2 regions of the Anaerosporomusa subterranea genome follow, and region 2 is predicted to be linked to the other one. Evidence: riboswitches for the same ligand, from Rfam matches in the RefSeq annotation. Region 2 holds a riboswitch; the other holds the start of a gene.
What was found. A riboswitch is a leader RNA that binds a small molecule or an ion and turns the genes downstream of it on or off. The one in region 2 is predicted to bind cobalamin.
Positions count from the first base shown of each region.

Region 1: another riboswitch for cobalamin. It lies ahead of AXX12_RS09235 (MotA/TolQ/ExbB proton channel family protein); the one in region 2 lies ahead of AXX12_RS11770 (cob(I)yrinic acid a,c-diamide adenosyltransferase).

Region 1 is NZ_LSGP01000017.1:372,181-378,330, forward strand. Features, by position in the region: gene AXX12_RS09225 (MmgE/PrpD family protein) at 1-816, shown strand, start outside; gene AXX12_RS09230 (TIM barrel protein) at 1,325-2,275, shown strand; gene AXX12_RS19300 (hypothetical protein) at 2,591-2,728, opposite strand; cobalamin riboswitch at 2,862-3,040, shown strand; gene AXX12_RS09235 (MotA/TolQ/ExbB proton channel family protein) at 3,272-3,904, shown strand; gene AXX12_RS09240 (ExbD/TolR family protein) at 3,891-4,301, shown strand; gene AXX12_RS09245 (energy transducer TonB) at 4,307-5,062, shown strand; gene AXX12_RS09250 (ABC transporter substrate-binding protein) at 5,072-5,992, shown strand; gene AXX12_RS09255 (FecCD family ABC transporter permease) at 5,992-6,150, shown strand, end outside.
Region 2 is NZ_LSGP01000017.1:926,174-932,323, reverse strand. Features, by position in the region: gene cbiD (cobalt-precorrin-5B (C(1))-methyltransferase CbiD) at 1-654, opposite strand, end outside; gene AXX12_RS11795 (sirohydrochlorin chelatase) at 639-1,025, opposite strand; gene AXX12_RS11790 (ATP-binding cassette domain-containing protein) at 1,045-1,902, opposite strand; gene cbiQ (cobalt ECF transporter T component CbiQ) at 1,907-2,689, opposite strand; gene AXX12_RS11780 (energy-coupling factor ABC transporter substrate-binding protein) at 2,686-3,015, opposite strand; gene AXX12_RS11775 (energy-coupling factor ABC transporter permease) at 3,018-3,758, opposite strand; cobalamin riboswitch at 3,901-4,121, opposite strand; partial or broken gene AXX12_RS11770 (cob(I)yrinic acid a,c-diamide adenosyltransferase) at 4,186-4,317, opposite strand; cobalamin riboswitch at 4,730-4,914, opposite strand; tRNA gene AXX12_RS11765 (tRNA-Lys) at 5,178-5,253, opposite strand; tRNA gene AXX12_RS11760 (tRNA-Gln) at 5,258-5,333, opposite strand; tRNA gene AXX12_RS11755 (tRNA-His) at 5,355-5,430, opposite strand; tRNA gene AXX12_RS11750 (tRNA-Arg) at 5,556-5,632, opposite strand; gene larAH10 (NPN-dependent 2-hydroxyacid racemase, LarAH10 family) at 5,924-6,150, opposite strand, start outside.

The sequences.
Region 1 (6,150 bases), 550 kb from region 2:
GCCGGACTCTGGGAGTTTCTGCAGGAAGGCGCTATGAGTAAAACGCTCCACGCCGGCAAAGCGGCCTTTAATGGTATTTTAGCCGCAGTCCTGGCGAAAGAAGGCTTTACCAGCGCTAGCCGCATTTTAGAAGGCGAGAAGGGGTTCTGCCTGGCCATGACTCCGGCGGCTAAGCTAAACAAACTGACCGATGGGCTAGGCGGCGGTACGTATAAAATTGATGAAAACTCGTTTAAGCCGTATGCTTGCTGCAAGCATTGCCACGCTGCAAACAACGCGGCGCAGGTATTGCGCAGCAAGCACGGCATTGAGCCGACCCAAGTCAAAGCCATCAACATCAAGACCAATTCGGTTGCTGATAACTTGGTCAATAATCCGTACCCGCAGAACGCCTATGGCAGCAAATTTAGCATTCAGTATTGTGTAGTTGCTGCTCTTCGCTATGGCAAGGTGGGGATTGAGGAGTTCTGTCAGGAAAAGATTCAGGATGCCGAGACCCGGCGCATGATGCAACTTGTTCAGGTTGATATTGACCCTGAGCTTGACGCAGAATATAAGCGTAATCCGGATAAGTGGTCGGTTTTAGTTAGCGTCGAGACTGTTGACGGGAAAAAGTATCTGCAGTTTATTGAGTATCCGAAAGGCGATCCCCAGAACCCAGTCAGTTATGCCGAGTCTGAAGAGAAATTCCGTTCGTTAGCTGTAAGCGTATACAGTGATGGTGACGTTGACAAGCTGCTTGCTTTGGTAGGATGCGTTGAAACTGTTACTGATTTGAGCAATATGTTTGATTTCTTAGTGCGAAAAGATAAATAGAATAAGGGCGAGAAGATTGGCCGTGAAAACGCAAAAGGCGCTGTGCGCCTACGCGAAGGGAACGCTTAAATTGTGAGGCCATAACAACGAGGGTTTTTCTTATAGGGTACAGAATTTACAAATTTCTGAAGCGGTAAGGGGCTTGTGCCCTAAGGCTTTAGCTATTTAGCGGCGAGCCCTTAGCCTGCATTAGCCCGCTCCGACGACACAGGACGTGTCTAGTGTCGAGCGGGCCATGGATGGCCTAAGCGCTCGACCGACGGTACACCTTAAACTCCGCTAAGGCTAATGCCAGGCTAAGGGCAGTCTTCTTTCTATAAAGAATGTTAGTCGCCATGGTGGCGCTAGTGCCGTTTGTGGCGTTTATGCTATAGTACTCCATCCTTTCCAAAAGACAGCATCCACGGCTTTTTTTATAGACTGTGCCAACGGTTTTGCTTATAATGAAGCATGGAAGTGATTGGCTCACGCCTGTCACAATTGGTTGTGAGAAAGGATAAGTCAATCAATGGTAGAACTCATTAACTTCGCTAATTATTATACCAATCGGGATATGATTGATAATAGTTCCGCTGGCTTGAAAAGCCTGTTAGCCCAGCTGGATGTAGATGGCATCGAGGCATTATTTTGCGATCCCTGGGATGCGGCGGTTTTCCCCGCTTCCTCTATTCATGGTGTGCATCTCAACTTCTGGCCCACCTGGCTGGACTTCTGGCACGGTAATCAGCAGGCATTAGAGCGCCAATTTGGCAGCAAAGAGAACATTCTGGCCTATTTCGGTGGCACAGAGCCTGAGCATATGCTAGCTTGCTACCGCAGGGATATCAGCCAAGCTAAAGCGGCAGCAGCCAAATATATCGTGTTTCATGTCAGTCATAATGAACTGGATGAAATCTATACCTGGCGCTTTCGCGCCGACAGTCTGGCTGTGGTGGATGCGACCATCGAAATGGTCAACTCTATCGTTGGCGATATACCGCCTGACATGACGATACTGTTTGAAAACTTATGGTGGCCTGGTCTGACACTGCTCGAACCACGGCTTGTTGATCGCCTGCTTAGCCGGATTCGCCATCCGAAGGTTGGTATCATGCTAGACACCGGTCACTTGATGAATACCAATCCCGAATTGCAAGACGAGCGGCAGGGCGTAGAGTATATCCTTAGTGTACTAGGTAAGCTGGGCACACTGAGCAACTCGATCCAGGGAATTCACCTGCACCAGTCGCTTTCAGGCGCGTATGTTAAGCAAAGCCGCTGCCAGACCGCGCCGCCTGTTGACCTTGCGGCGTCAATGGCTCATATTATGCAGATTGATCAGCATAGGCCGTTTAGCGATTCCGCCGCCAAGCAGATACTCGAGCTTGTGGAGCCAGAGTATCTGGTGCACGAATTTATTGTGGCGTCACGGGAAGAACTGGTTGTGAATACAAATTTACAGCGGAAGGCGCTAAGATAGGAGAAAGGCGTCCCCGCAGGGACGCCATAGACTGTTGACAAACCTATTTTGCAGGGCGTTCAGAAAGGTCCAGATACTAGGCGGCCCCGCGGGCCCAGCAGTGACGCGTACGAAAGGGTACGCTAGCAATGGGTTCGCGGGGCCAACAACGTAGATGGGCCTTTATCAACGCCCTGAGGCGTCCCCGCAAGGACGCCATAGACTATACAGAGCTAACTGAAGAAGATCGCCGTGCTTCGCTCGCGATGATACGTAATGGGTTGTCAACGCGAGTGAAGCGTGGCGATCTTCTCTTTTGGAGTTGCCGACGCCCCGCTACCGAGATTTTTGGTTCTGCTGGTTAAACGCCAACAAATAAACAGATTGTCCGTATTTGGTTTGAAATTCTTTCTCAAAGGTTTGGATGGTATTCACTTGTTCGGCGGTGAGGCTGGAGAAACGCTCTTTTTCCATGGTTTTTAACCCCCTACAAATTTACTAAAAGCAATCCTTAGTATAACCGGTGAGGAGAAATCTATGCATTTTGACAAGTCTTGACTTTCGACTGAAGTTCTGATAATCTAAAAGGTAATTGATGGCACACTAACTGAATATGAGCTAGACAGGCGCCTGAAAAGGCTTAATAGGGAAGACCGGTGAGAATCCGGCGCGGTCCCGCCACTGTAATGGGGAGCAAACCCAATCATGCCACTGGGAGAATATCCTGGGAAGGCTGGGCGAGCTATGAACCAGAGCCAGGAGAACTGCCTGACTATATATCGCCGCTACGCCCACGAGCGATGGGTAGGGGATTTATGCGTTTATTGCGCAATTTTACATCCCGGCCTGCGGCTGGGATTTTTAATTTATAGTAGGAGTACGTTGGTGCAAAGCGGAATAATAAGCCCTCTGCGTGCCCTCCGCGAACTCTTCGTACTCTGCGGTTACGTACCAGTCTACTCCGTCACTCTGCGGTTAGCGCACTTCGTTTATCCAAGAAAGGTGGTTTTTTACATAATGGACTTTATTCATCAAGCCTTCTCCCTGTTTCAGAAAGGCGGACTAGTAATGGTGCCGCTTGCGTTTTGCTCGCTATTTGTTGCGACGATTATCGCTGAGCGGTATTGCTATTTTCGTGCTGAGACTAGTGATGTACCAGGTTTACTCAGTATGCTGACGGCACCCTTAGCCACGGGTGATTGGAATCAGGCAATTGCAGTTTGTCGTGAAGCACAAGGGTGTGCTGCCGCTGTTGCGCTAGCCGCACTGGAGCGTAAGAGCCGCGATATTCTGACTGTCGAAAAAGCGATGGAGGCTACTGCTTCGCTAAAAGCGTCCAAACTGCGCGACCGCTTGCAATATCTGGAGTTTGTCGTGACATTAGCACCGCTGCTGGGGCTCTTGGGCACGGTTGTCGGCATGATCCAGTCCTTCAGTGTCATGAATTTGCGTGAAGGCCAGCCATTTGCCATTACCGGCGGGGTAGGAGAGGCGTTGATCGCGACTGCTTCCGGCCTGTGTGTCGCCATTGTCGCTTTAATTGCCCATGCCTATTTTGCGCGTCAGTTGGATCGGCTGGTTACCGACATGGAAGAGACTGCCTATCATCTATTGAGCATGATCCGGGGTGAGTCGATTGAGACTGCGTAGTCTGCGGTTACAAAGTCAGCCCAAACTAATGATCATTCCGATGATCGATATTATCTTTTTCTTGCTGGTATTCTTTATGTTGAGCACATTGTATATGGTAGAACAGAGAGTGCTGCCGATTGCTCTGCCGCAGACGACAAGCGGCCAGCATGATATAACCAAGCAAGTGCCAATCACGATTACTGCCCAAGGCAAGATCCTGATTGACCAGGAAGAAATCCCGCTTGAGCTGTTTGGCAAACGCATCCAATCAGAGCTGGCTCGTCAGCCTGAGGCGCTATTCCTGCTTAGAGCTGATCGTCAGACAGAATACGGCCGAGTCATGGCTGTGTTGGATGAATTGAAACTCTCCGGCGTGCGGCGGATATCTGTCGCAACTGAAAGTAAGCCGAGGTGATGGCGATGCAACTGAGTTTTCGCCAGGCATTTATCGTTTCTCTAACCATACATTTGTTACTGGTGCCTGGCATGGGCTGGTTGGCAGGCGGCTGGTTGAAGTCAGAGCCTACGAGTCAACTGATCGAAATCGAGCTGGTGGCAGGTGGCTCGGGCCCGGGTTCTGGTTCAGGCATGGCGGCGACCGCTACTATGCCATTTAGCCAAGCCGCTCCGCCAAGCCCGCTGCCAACGTTGCCGGTACTGCCGTCTGAGCCTGAAACGGTGGCAGATGAGAATATTGCTGCTGCACCAGTCACATCGAGCGCAATCATCCCCCAGGCCCCGTCTGGTATCGATAGCGGCCCGGTAAATGGCTCAAGCAGTGGTTTGGGACACGGACAAGGCGGCGGGGGTGGTAGTGGCAACGGATCAGAATTTGGCTCCGGGTCTGGGACGGGTTCCGGTTCGGGATCCAGCTCCGGCTCAGGGACATCCCAATCAGTGATTTTGCCACCGCAGGTGCTGAAACGCTATGAGCCTGAGTATCCGATGTCAGCCAGACGTGCCAACCAGGAGGGTGTCGTCGGTCTGCGGATCGAAATACTGGCAAATGGTTTGCCGGGGAATATTAGTGTTGCCCGGTCGTCCGGCTATGAGGCGCTTGATGATGCTGCCGAGGCGGCAGTGCAAAGCTGGCGTTTTGTTCCGGCCCGCGATTCGCAAAGCGGTGCTCCGGTCGCCAGCGTGACGGTATTATCAGTCGCCTTCCGGCTGCACTGAGGTGATGGTATGAATCGGCTTTACGCACTTTTTTTCATTGGCTGCCTAAGCCTGAGTGGCTTAGTTTTCAGTTTCTGGTCTGAACCTGCTCAACCAACAGGAAGCAGAACGTTGGTCGACTTTGCCGGTCGCACCGTTCATCTAAAGTCAGAACAGCCAAAACGGATTATATCGCTTTCTCCGAGTAATACGGAGATTCTTTATGCCTTAGAATTGGGCGATAGGCTGATGGCAGTCAGCGAATATAGCGACTATCCGCCAGAAGCGAAGCAAAAGCCCCGCATCGGCGGCTTCCAGAGCCCGGATATTGAGCAAATTATTTCGCTGCACCCAGATATCGTATTTGCGGGCAGCCTGCATACTCGAGCTGTTGCGGCGTTAACAGCTGCCGGTGTTCCGGTAGCTGTAGTGGAGCCAAAGACAATGCAAGAAGTGCTTGATGCGGTCAAACTGGTGGGAGTGATAACTGGCGAGCAAGACGTTTCCGAACGGGTTACAGTGAATTTAGCAGCCCAACTTCAGACCATTCGTGATTTGGTTAGCAAACAACCGAAACAGCGGGTTTTTCTCGAGGTCTGGGACGAGCCGTTCATGACCATCGGCGCAAAATCTTACTTAAGTGATATTGTGGCTCAAGCTGGCGGCATTAATGTTGCCGGGGACAAGCCCACAGACTATATGACCAGTGACTTTGAATATCTCTACAGCCTTGACCCGGATATTTATATAGCGGTTAATCACATTGGCCTGGGACGGACGCTGAAAATGAGCAACCATCCCTGGATGCAAAATCTGCGGGCTGTAAAGACCGGGCAGGTGCATTACGTGCCTGATGATATCCTGTCGCGGCCGGGGCCGCGCAGCTTTGAAGGTCTGGTCGTGCTGGCGAAAATTCTTCACCCCGAAATTATGAAAAGTTGGGCAAATTGATGAAAAAATGGCTGATGCTAATTCGGCGTAATCAAAGTCAATCTTGGCTGCCAGGAATTTCGTTGGTAGTACTGCTGCTTACTTTATTGGTTACCTTGACTAAAGGTACAGCGCCAATCCCACCTATCGACGTTATCAACGTGCTGTTGGCCAAGCTG
Region 2 (6,150 bases):
GTCCGATGGTAAACCATAACGTTTCACGGCAAAATCTTGTCCCATTTTACCAGGGACAAAAACAATGCTGTCATAGCCTAAGGCTTTGACTACGCTAATCTGAGGAGTAAGGGAATTCTTAAAAGCCTCCTCTGACATTGGTTCAACAATACCAGTACTGCCAATAATCGACAGACCTCCAGTTATCCCTAAAATGGGATTCAGAGTGCGCGCAGCCAGTCTCTCGCCCTCCGGAATGGAGATGGTTACAATAGCGCCTGTTTGGGCAGGCAGCACGTCACGCACCGCTTGCGTAATCATGGCTCGCGGACCGGGATTGATCGCCGGTTCGCCTACCGGTACAGCAAGGCCGGGCTTGGTCACTGTACCTACACCGTCTCCGGCTTTGAAAACGACCTCAGTACTGTGCTGCAATATCTGTATTGCGGCGCAGATCATCACACCATTAGTAATATCTGGATCATCGCCAGCATCTTTACGAACCGAAGCGTTGCCGCCCTCAGCTGTCACGGTTGCGGCAGCGATCGGCACAGCGATAACCCTGCCTTGCGGCGATACGACTTCAACAATTGTCGGCAACTGGTTTTTCCAAACTAATATGGCAGCTTTTGCCGCTGCTGCGGCGCAAGTACCAGTAGTTATTCCAGTACGCATTTGTCTTCACCATTCAAAATTCTTACCCGGTCCACTAAGATCTGAGCCAGCCTTTGATCTGCTCCCAGGGTTTGGCCAAAGTCGATTTTTACATCAGGATATGCTTTTAAAAATTCTTTGATTTCTGCTGGAATATCCTCCAAGATGTGGACACCGTCGAATAGGAAATAAGGGATCACCTGGATCTGCGTAGCTCCCTGATCGATGAGTCTTTTTAGACCTTTTTCCAAATTATTATTGGAAAACTGTAAAAAGGCATGTTGAATCAGATCCGACTTCAGCTCTGCCTTTACCAGCTCAAGGATCTTCAATAAAGTATTTTCTGTTTCCTTTTGTCTGCTACCATGAGCTAAAATTAAAATTCCTGTCATCGTATTCTCCTTTTCGATTTCATACTAGCCGATTCTTCCCTCTCAATTTATTTAATGTTTTTCTCGCCTCAGCTATTGTATTTGCAGTCTCTGTGAATTCGAAGTTATCCTTATCTTTCAATATCTCCATGAGATGCCCGATCCTCGGCAGTCTAAGATGTATCTTTCTTAACTCATCAGGATGAGAAAACACTTCTTTAGGAGTGCCTTCCAGAATAATCTTACCCTCATTGATTACATAGGTATAATCACAATAAAGCGGAACAATATCAATGTCATGAGTTGATATAACTACAGATAGCTTCAGATCTTTTTGTAGTTCTTTAAGGAGTTTCATAATTTCGCTTACCCCTAAAGGGTCTAGCCCCGCAGTCGGTTCATCCAGAACAAGCACTTCGGGCTCCATAACTAGCACTCCAGCAATAGCTACACGCTTTTTCTGCCCAAAGCTGAGACAGTGAGTGGGCTTGTCTTTGAGGTGAACTATCCCCGTTCGCTCCATGGCAATATTTACTCTCCTCTGAACTTCTTCTTCAGGTAATTTCATGTTCATCGCCCCAAATGAAATATCCTGATATACACTTGCTGAAAACAATTGTTTGTCAGGGTCTTGAAAAACAATACCCACAGATTTCCGAAGTTCTTTAAGTCCTTTTCTAGAATAATCCAGAGGAATGCCGTTAAATAAAACTTCACCGGCTGTAGGTTTAAATATTCCATTGAGAGAAAGGAACAACGTTGATTTTCCTGCTCCATTGCCTCCCAAAACAGCAGTTGACTTACCCTGCTTTATTCCAAGTGTCAAGCCCTTTAAGGCATGTGTTCCGTCACTATATTTGTATTGGAGGTCTCGCACTTCCAATATATTTTCAGCCATAAAGTTACCCCCAGTACATCTTTTCAAAACAAGCTATCAAAATCAGGAACAAATTTACCAACCCCGGAAAAATGTACTCAGTCCAATGAGCTTTAAACGGTTCTTCAAGTACATTGAGTTCACCGTCATACCCTCTAGCCTCAAGAGCTGTGTATAGTTCGTCAGATCTTTTGAAGGCACTGATAAAAAGAGTTGTCGCAAGTGCAGCAAGGGCGCGGTATGACGAAGCAAGACTCGTGTACCCCAAGCGTGAGCTTTGAGCTGTAAACATCGTTTCAGCAGTCTCAAAAAGTATAAAGATGAACCGATAAATAAGTCCCATTAACTCAATAAAAAGTGTTGGTATTTTCAGTCTGTGGAGTACAGCCAATAAATCCACCATCGGTGTATTAAGCGACAAATAATACAGGCATGCTACCGCTCCCAAAGCCTTAGCAACCAGATGCGCTGCTGTTTGAATGCTTGACTGGGTTACGCCTGCATACGCTCCAAAGATAGAAATAGAAAAAAGAAAAATTTCCTTATTCAAAGAAAGATTTACAGCTATCGGCAATACCCCTATGACCAAAAAAGAAGTTGGCGCCATCATCATCTTTAAAAATAAAACCAATGGAGTACCGCCTTTATAGACAGTACACCATCCCATTATTAGCAGCACCAAAGCAGATACTTGAATAGAATCTGCCCAGAGGCATACGCAAAGGGTAAGAACGGAAAAGATCAGTTTCTGCAAAGGATCAGTATGTTTTAGTTTTGACATATACGCATATTTGTCTATATTCATCATTCCTTAGTCGCGTCTTCTTGCTTCTTCCTTCCTCGCATATATCCTAATCCATAGAAAATTATACCTGATCCGACAGCTGCCTGAAGTGAGAAAAGCAAGCTTTCTACTTCCGCGCTGGGCGGCTCCCAGATTGGTGAGAACCAGGCCGTATAGTTTGAATTGATTTCTGTTATGGCAGCTTCGGCTTTATCATCAGAGCCACCAAATTCAGCATCTCTTAGCATTGAAAGTGGTATAACAGTAAGGCCAATAACAATTGCACTCAGGATAAGATTTTTTATCATTACATGATTTTTCTTATCTTGTTTAAAAGCATCTTCAGACATATCTAAGCCTCCTTTGACAGTATTCTTAAATATTTAAGTTCATCTTTGCTATATGCTGCAATCGCATTAAACATCATCAGCGTCAGAATACCTTCACTGATAGCTAGTGGTATCTGTGTTATCGCAAATATCCCCATAAACTTGATAAGGGAGGCTACAAAACCACCTGTTTCAGCCGGGAAGGCAAGTGCAAGCTGTACAGATGTAGTCACATAAGTCAGCAAGTCACCAAGGGCTGCTGCAAGGAAAACCGCAAGCCACTGTGGTCCCTTTGCCTTTTTTATAATTTTATATGTAGCAAAGCTAACTAAAGGTCCAACAACTGCCATGGAAAAAGCATTAGCTCCAAGTGTTGTTAATCCACCATGTGCAAGCAAGATAGTTTGAAATAGTAGAACTATCAATCCCAGTACAGCCATAGCCGTGGGTCCGAATAAAATAGTTCCAAACCCAACACCAGTAAGATGTGAAGAGCTTCCTGTAACAGAAGGGATCTTTAGCGCGGATAATACAAATGCAAATGCCCCTGCCATTGCCAGCAGCATTTTTGTTTTGGGATGTTCATTAACCGTCTTTTGAATCGAGAAGAACCCTGCTACTATAAACGGGATTGTCAAGGTACCCCAAGCAATACACCATTTTGGCGGAAGAAATCCCTCCATTATGTGCATGGCAAATGCCTGTTGAGGTAATAATCCAAGCGTGAGTGCGAGACCAATCATCCAGATGTTCTTTTTCTTCATACAAAGTCATCCCTTCTGAAGTAGTAATTTTATAAGAAGAGCCTGGCCAAATAAAAATCCCGGTAAAAAATGCCGAGAAGGATAGAAGATTAGAATGATAGATAGATCACCTAATAAACCCTCCCCATCTCTCGTAGGTATAAAGGTAGTTACGGAACAGGCAGTTATCCTGGCTCTGGATCTTCGCTCGCCCAAACCTTCCCAGGAGTTTTCGTCCCAGTGGCTAAGTACTGTGTCAACCCTAATCCTGTGTAACACGATACTATCTTGGGTTTGCTCCCCATTACAGTGGTGGGACCGTGCCGGCATTGCACCGGTCTTCCCTATTAAGCCCTTGCGGGCACCTGTTCCGCCCAATATGCAATTATTCTTGAAACGTAACCGCAGACAACGAGAAACGTTAGCCACAGAGTACGCGGAGTTTTACTTAAAACTCGATCCCTTTTTGAGCTGTAATTCCTTTTTGATAGGGATGTTTGACTTCTTTCATTTCTGTAACAAGGTCGGCCTTTTCGATAAGCAATGGACTTGCATCGCGCCCAGTGAGGACCAAATGCAGTTCAGGGCCGTTGCCTGTATGAACAATGATTAACCCCTGTTTGTCTGACAAATGATCACCCTCTTCTCCTGCTATCGTATAAGTCTTATCTATTATAAAAATGGTATTGGAAAAAGGAATGTCTCCATTGGAGACATGTTGCGCTTACCTGCCGCAACGACAAAAAGGATTTAGTTATAGCTAATTTCCCCGCCAGCCAAAATAGCGAGAAACTGTTTGACAAATAAATAGCCCTCCCTGTGCTATACAGGAAGGGCTATTTTTATGAAAGAAACCTGTCTAACTAAAAATCCCGGCAATACATGCCGGGAAGGATAGATAAATAGATCACTCTAATAATCCCCTCCCCATCGCGCGTGGGTGAGTACCGTATCAACCCTAATACTTACAGTTTTAGGGTAGCCACAGTACAACGGTGACTGTTAGATAGGCAGTTCTCCTGGCTCTGAATCATCGCTCACCCAAACCTTCCCAAGACGTTCGTCCCAGTGGCATTATGTGGGTTTACTCCTCATTACAGTGGCGGGACCGCGCCGGCATTACACCGGTCTTCCCTATTAAGCCCCATAAGGGGGCACCTATCTCGATATATAAAATTGTCAAATGTCCGTCATAATTTTTAACAATTTATATGGTAGCATATTACCAGTACTTGAGTCAACTGCTTTCTAGTTATGAAGAACCTAGATAACCGAGACATATCGATAGTATGCTGAACACAAGCGGCACTAACGATACACTAGCGACACAATACGTATGTCCTTAGCCGCGCTAGTGCTCCGCTCCTTGCACCGCAAGGTGACAGTTACAATAGTCGCAAAAAAGCCTTTCAAACAAAGTTTGAAAGGCTTTTTCTGCACTGGTGACCCACGTTGGACTCGAACCAACGACACCCTGATTAAAAGTCAGGTGCTCTACCAACTGAGCTAGTGGGTCAAAATGGCAGGGGCGGCTGGACTCGAACCAACGCATGCGGGAGTCAAAGTCCCGTGCCTTACCGACTTGGCTACGCCCCTATATAGAATTAATCATAAAGTTGGGGTGACTGGAGGGTCTCGAACCCTCGAATACCGGAGCCACAATCCGGCGTGTTAACCACTTCACCACAGCCACCATATTATTTAACAAAACCAACGATGCTATACATTTTAACATGTAGGTAATGTTATGTCAAGGTACCAAACTAACAATTTGTGATAGTAACGGCGTCAGGTTAGCCTGACGCCGGCAACTACAAATGGCGACCCCGGCAGGATTCGAACCTGCGACCTTTTGATTCGTAGTCAAACGCTCTATCCAGCTGAGCTACGGAGTCATGTCGTGCGGTACTTGTATAGTATATACAATCTTTATTCTTATGTCAATCCCTCTAAATCATGTTTTAGCAACTTTTTTTGTGGAAATAATTCTCAATGAGCACTATATCACATAACCGATCCCTAGGGCGTTCAGATGCCCCAGATGTTGTTACCTATGAGACTAGAATATATATGATGCATCTTAGTTTGGTAGCATCACTAGGCAGACCCAAACAGCCCGCCGCGACGCGTACGATACGGGTACGCTAGCAAGGGCTGTTTGGGTCTAACAACGCAGATGGGGTATATCAACGCCCTAGTACGGGAACTGTATTGGCTGCGTGGCCCATGAGTATAACGCTATAATCCTCTCTCCCCAGTTTCTCGCGGGCAATCGCCGTCGCTTCTTCGGCGCTGGCTGCCGGGATCATGCCTGCATTACGGATAAAATCGGCATTTTCCGGCTTAGTAACGATAATCAGTGAAACCTCGCGGGCAATATTGGCGCATTTGAAGGCTACATAGCCCGGGACGG